One region of the Xenorhabdus santafensis genome, then DNA from elsewhere that is predicted to be linked to it. Evidence: predicted binding sites of a transcription regulator. Region 1 holds the regulator's gene; the other holds the start of a gene.

What was found. The regulator LexA, encoded in region 1, represses DNA repair genes until DNA is damaged. The targets are predictions, from matches to a motif close to TNCTGTATGTACATACAGNA.
Region 2: FE392_RS12530 (metal-dependent hydrolase) is a predicted target of LexA. The motif match lies at 2,104-2,123, and genes of this name have one in related genera.

Annotation. Positions count from the first base shown of each region.
Region 1 covers NZ_VCDN01000052.1:4,550-7,958, reverse strand. The annotation lists gene plsB (glycerol-3-phosphate 1-O-acyltransferase PlsB) at 1-987, opposite strand, end outside; gene FE392_RS13735 (diacylglycerol kinase) at 1,126-1,497, shown strand; gene lexA (transcriptional repressor LexA) at 1,616-2,230, shown strand; gene zur (zinc uptake transcriptional repressor Zur) at 2,502-3,014, opposite strand.
Region 2 covers NZ_VCDN01000046.1:69,961-73,369, reverse strand. The annotation lists gene FE392_RS12540 (YniB family protein) at 44-583, opposite strand; gene hxpB (hexitol phosphatase HxpB) at 1,252-1,917, shown strand; gene FE392_RS12530 (metal-dependent hydrolase) at 2,153-2,746, shown strand; gene FE392_RS12525 (L-cystine transporter) at 3,240-3,409, shown strand, end outside.

The DNA of each region.
Region 1 (3,409 bases):
GGGGGGAACCAAGCCTTGGTGATAAAGCACATACGAGAGCAGAAGATAATCCATATGGCTGCGATGGCATGGAACATAAACTAACTCATGACCATCCTGGGCCAATTGCCGTACCCGCTCCCCATTATGAACATTGATGCCCTGATACAGACGGTTCCAAGTCCAACTCAATACACGGTCGGTCAAGCGAACAGTTTCATAGGAGAAATCAGCCGCAATCTCTTCCAGCATACTGACAGCGTTTTGCGTTGCCTTTTCAGAAGAGATCTTTTTGCTGCGAGCTTCATCAGCAATGGCTTTTTCTATTGCCTTTGACGCCAGTAATTTGTTGAACAAATCTTGTCTGGCAGGCAAACGAGGGCCGACAGCCGCCAGACGCTGGCGGGAATAGTGTATCCGGGCAACACGGGCAAGTTTATTGGCGATAATATTATCCGTGCCATACTCATCAGCCATATTGCGCAGCGATACCGGAGTTGAGAAGCGCACAAAACTATCTCGCCCAAGCCACAGGATCGCAAAAAACTTCTGCACACCATTTAGCAGACGTAATTGTGGTGGAGAATTTCCTTCTTGTCCTTCACGCCCCGGAGAACGACCAAACATGACGGAAGCCGGCACCATCTGGATATTCAGATCAGGATTATTGCGATGCAAGTCCAAATAAGAATGAAATATTTTCACCGATTCATGTTTTGGTGCATAACAACGGAACACACGTGGGCCGTCATTAATAAAAACACAGCTGGGAAGTTGAGTATCACCAATCTCCAAAGGATCCAAAGGGTCCGGCAGACCTTGCGCCAGACATTGTTGACGCAAGGTCAATAAGTCTGTTTTTGAGTGGTACGGTAGTACATACAAAATAGGCCGTGTCGTATCAAGACGCAGCTCAGCAATGGGATCTGTGGGAATTAATTTACTTCTCACTAAGAATTTTAGTGGTAGATTCAATAACTTATAGTATATTTTACGCCAACCTGACATAACCGCTTTAAGCCTCTTGTTAGCAATGCGTCGCAAGGATACCAGAAACAGGTTTTGAGATCTGTGGAAATAAGACAATAATAAAAGCTAAAAGTTATATAACCATACAATTCATGCGTCAAAAGAAAGAAAATATACATGGCAAATCAATCAACAGGACTGACCCGGATCATTAAAGCAGCAGGATATTCGGCGAAAGGCATCAAGGCTGCATGGCAAAATGAAGCTGCATTTCGTCAGGAATCCGTTGCTGCCATCACTGGCATTATTATTGCTTTTTCCTTGGATTTTGGCGTGATTGAGCGAATTTTGCTTATCAGCTCGGTGATTCTGGTCGTTATCGTAGAAATCCTCAACAGCGCCATAGAAGCGATAGTGGATCGCATCGGCAGTGAATATCATGAATTATCAGGGCGCGCAAAAGATATGGGATCAGCCGCTGTGCTGTTCACGATACTTTTGGCGTTATTTATCTGGGGAATAATCCTTTGGTCGCATTTCATGCGTTGATATGGCGTGTTTTTCACCAAAATACGTTATTTAGCTGCTTTTACGTGCCGACAGGTTCCCAATTCGAATTTACCTGTATATACTCACAGCCAGACTGTATAAACAAACAGGGGGCGAAATGAAAGCATTAACTGCGAGGCAGCAGCAAGTTTATGACTTGGTGCGCGACCATATTTCGCAAACGGGTATGCCACCGACACGTGCTGAAATTGCAGCACGTCTTGGATTTCGTTCACCCAATGCGGCAGAAGAGCATTTAAAAGCTTTGGCACGCAAAGGGGTGATAGAAATTATTTCTGGAGCATCCAGAGGTATCCGTTTGCTTCTTGAAGAGGTAGATGAAGACGCGTTGCCATTAATTGGCCGTGTTGCTGCTGGTGAACCACTACTGGCTCAGGAACATATCGAAAGTCACTATAAAGTTGATCCTGAGTTATTTAAGCCAAGCGCAGATTTTCTATTGCGTGTCAGTGGAATGTCCATGAAAGACATCGGGATTATGGATGGCGATTTACTTGCTGTGCATAAAACACAGGATGTTCATAACGGGCAAGTCATTGTGGCTCGCATTGAAGATGAAGTGACAGTTAAACGTTTCAAACAAACTGGCAATAAAATTGAGTTGATTGCTGAAAATCCAGAATTCAAGCCAATTGTTGTTGATTTGAGTGAACAAAGCTTCACTATTGAAGGGCTGGCAGTAGGCGTTATTCGTAACGGGGACTGGTTCTGATTGTAAAAACGGATAATTGTATTTTGCCATTTTGGGGCGGTCATCTTCTCAGTATACGCAATGGATTTCAAATTGTATCGCGGCGGCAAATGAGAACATCCCCGGGAGCATAGCTAACTATGTGACCGGGGTGAGCGAACGTAGCCAACAAAGAGATTGTTTGAAAGATGAAGTATATACCCGTTAAATTAAGTTCAACGGGCACTTGAGAATACATAAACATATCAGTTATGACCGTCTCACTGCTCCATCAGCCCTTATCTTCCTTGATTTATTTCTTTCTGTTCGCTTCAATGGGGTGATTGTGCTGACATGTACTGTGGTCAGTGCAGGAATCTATCTCATGGCAGGAAGAACATAATCCGTGGACTTCGATTACACTATTGCGTAAATGAAACCCGGTGCCCTGCGCCAGCTGTTGAATCGCGGATTCAATATCTTTCGCATCCTTTTCGGTCACTGAGCCACAATCTTCACAGATAAACATCGCCGAAGTATGACTGGGCTCTTCAAAATGGTGGCAAATGACATAGCTGTTTGTCGATTCTATTTTGTGGATAAACCCTTGTTCCAGCAGAAACTCTAATCCACGGTAAACTGTTGGTGGTTTGGCCTGTGGTTCGACTTCACGCAATAAATCCAGCAGGTCATAAGCACTTATCGCGTTGGGTTGTTCTGTAATTAAACGAAGAATTTCAATGCGTTGAGGTGTTAAACGAACCCCTCGTGATAAACAGATATTTTTAGCTTGCGCCAATAAATTTTTTTGATTGATCGTATCCATTACACCTCTCACACCTATACGATGTTAATGGCTTTAATGTTAACACGTTTTTTGCTCTGAGAGTGGTATCCCGCACAAAGTTATGTGGCCTTATATTTATCCGGGGCTTTATGTTTTATCGGTAATAAATTGATTGTATAGCGATTTTTATTTGGCTCGCAAATAGATTTGTTGATTTAACATTTTCAACCACAACACGAAAGTAATATACATAATGAAGAAGCTGGTTTTTTACCATAACCATTTTCATGATAGAAATAATGTTATTATTTGAATATTTATAAGTTGAGGTCTTTGTTATATTAAAAATATTTTCAATATTGATTTTTAATGTGAAATTCAATATCGAAAATAGAAAACGACATATAGCCCATCGTTCGATAGGCATTGATTTT
Region 2 (3,409 bases), on a different contig from region 1:
AAAAAGCTGCGTAGTTCATCCTTGCGCAGCTATTATTTTTATATTACCAACCCAATAGCCTGAATAGAAAATAAACTATTGCTCCGATGATGACTGGTGATATGTAGAGAGTAAAGATTTGGCTAAATAAGCTATGGCGGGGAAATTTAATTTTTTCTATTAACTGCTCCTTAGTCATTCCATTTTCTTTAGTATCTTCAAGGAGCATTTGATCTTCAATATGTTCTTTAATGTATTTAAATTGGCGGTACATTCTTAAACCAGATGCACTCATCGCCAAGCCGACAAACATTAAAAAATAAATAACAATAAAACTGATATTTACACTGGTCACTCCCATCACTCGATCAGGCGTTGGTGAGTTTTTCCAGAAAAAATCTAAAAAAGGTGTATTGAATTTAATCATTTCTGCCATCATCTTGATAAAATCATTGAATACGGCATTAATTCCATCACCTTTAAGGCCATGTTGCCATGCCAGATTTACAATTGAGACGATAGTTGATAAAAAAGCGGGTATAAAAATCACCCAACCCAAGATTCGTTTAGCAATAGCTACATACCCAGCTTGTGAATACCCCATTGTTTTAAATTCTCCATAAAAACAATTAATTATAATATGTAATTGTCTTAATTTATTCATATCTGCACACTACTATGCATAAACAGAAAAAACATTTAATACAGAGTATAGCAATGGATTTTATACTGGTTAGATAGGAATAGTTGAGATCAGTCTCAAGGTAGAGGTGAGAAAAAAGTCCACACCAGATGAAGCAACCCCAATATTGGTTGACCAACCATTGGAGGTCACTTACAGAACGCAGCTTTGGGTTTAAGGTATGGGTTTGAGCAACTTTATTCATCAAACCAGTTGAAGCAAAAACTCAGTGTTATGTCTTCGTTTTGTTTCAGCAAATCGCCTAGTCATTTTGTATCTTATAACCATAGATGAATTCAAATGTAGAGCTTGGGGCTGAACCAAGACGATAAATTGAGCTATCAACCCCCATGCCTTTTCATCAAAAATCAAGTGAATAAACCTTGGATTCGGCATAAGCGACTGACAATAGAACTCGGCTTATATCTCCGCCCTGACATTGGGGGCAAATTATGTATCAGTGGTTATAGCGCTTTCTCTATATTTCAGTCAGGCTGTTCACACATTCTTCCCCGTGACAAGACTTAACTTATGGAGATTGTTACAATTAATCCTTACTAATCGCGACTATCATTGCAGAGAGATATGAAATGTCATTTTGTTTATCTATAGAAGCCGCTATTTTTGATATGGATGGCTTGCTCATTGATTCTGAGCCTTACTGGGAACAAGGGGAAAAATTCGTATTCAGCGAATTAGGGGTCGATTTAACATTAGCAAAAACATTGCCTGATACGTTGGGATTGCGGATAGACCACGTCGTTGAGCTGTGGTACCAAGCATCACCGTGGCAAGGAGCATCTAAAAGTGAGGTTGAACAACGTATCATTGATCATGTCGTTCGCTTAGTAAAAGAAAAACGCCCTCTGTTACCTGGTGTAGAACATGCGTTGAACCTCTGCCGGGAACGTGGACTAAAAATTGGTTTAGCCTCGGCATCTCCTCACGAAATGTTGGAAGAAGTACTTGAATTGTTTAATTTACGGCATTACTTTGATACCGTTGTTTCAGCCGCCAAACTACCTTACAGCAAACCTCATCCCGAAGTTTATTTGCAGGCAGCCGCTCAACTTGGTATCAATCCAATTCATTGTATTACCTTAGAAGATTCATTTAATGGAATGATAGCGACCAAAGCGGCAAGAATGCGTTCCATCGTTGTTCCATCAGCCCAAAATTTCAATGACCCGCGCTGGTCATTAGCTGATATTAAGTTAAGCTCACTGGAAAAGTTAACGAAAGAAAATATTAGCTAACACCTATTGCGCTGCTATTTTTCAAACTTTCTCCAACTAGATTTAGCAGCGCAAATTTCAATCTCCATATGACTTTTTTAGCTGATCTAGGAAAAAACTAGCTAAATAATAGTGTTATATATTAATAAATAACAGATTTTTCTTATTTACCCTCTACCATCCTCATGCGAAACACTCTATACTGCCAACTGTATGTATAAACAGCAATCAGCATAAATAATTAGTATAAAACGTTATGACAGCAGAAGGGCACCTCCTTTTTTCCGTTGCCAGCCTTGTATTGGCTCACCAGCTACAAATCACACCAGAAATAGCTCAAGGAGATTGGTTACATATGCTCCCGGGCGTACTTTTGGCTTCATTGTTACCTGATATTGATCACCCCAGTTCCACTTTAGGAAGGTTATTTCGCTTTATATCCATCCCCATTGCACGGTTATGCGGGCACCGCGGTTTTACGCACAGTTTATTGGCACTGATAGCAGGGATTATTCTTTTCCAAACTGAAATACCTGCCGATTGGCCTATTCCTACCGATTTTATCCATGCAATGGTTGTAGGCTATATCAGCCACCTTATCGCAGATATGCTCACTCCTGCCGGCATTCCGCTCTTATGGCCCCTGAGAACACGTTTTTGCATTCCTATTCTCAGAGGCAAAGAGCGTAAAAAAGCGGAGCGAGCTATTGCTGTTTTGGTCGTGGTTATTGCGATTGCCCTTCCCCAACACATCAATTTTTCACTCAATCATTATTTTGATAAATTACCATTTGATAAATTGTCGCTCGACAAATTACAAATTGATAAGTTACAAAATTTATACAATTAACTAATTTATAATGCATTACTAAGATAATGGCCCTATTTACTAGATAGGGTCATCCTTTAAAACATAAACAATATTTCTTGATATTGTTTTTTCATTTTCCGCCAGCATTGTTAATTCCCCAATCCTGCGTATCTAATAAAAAATAATTATGGAAAGTAAGACCAAATAGATTAGGCCTTATAACCATTTTTACTCTTTTGTGAAAAATAATTATATTTAATTCCATTTAATTATAAGAAACATAATTTTTATACTGATATTATTCATCCATACAGATTGTCATGGTATGCATCTCCGATGGTTTTTGAATTTACAGCACCAATAATCAATTAGCTGCTTGAAAGTTACCTGTCATCACTTAGCACACACATACCATGAATCAAAAACTACAGATCATATAACTATTATTATGCCCGATAGATTGCAAGTTGTAGCGCTACGAATAAAAGCAACAACTTACAAGATGAAGGGGTAAAATTTTTGGAGACTAGGGATGAATATACAACTCATCATCAATGTGCTCGTTTTTGTCGCACTGCTTATTTTATTGGCAAAAACCAGTTCAAATAAATGGAGCTTATCCAAAAAAGTGCTTATTGCACTAATTGTGGGCGTTGTCTTTGGATTAGCTCTGAACATTATCTATGGCACAGATAATCCGAC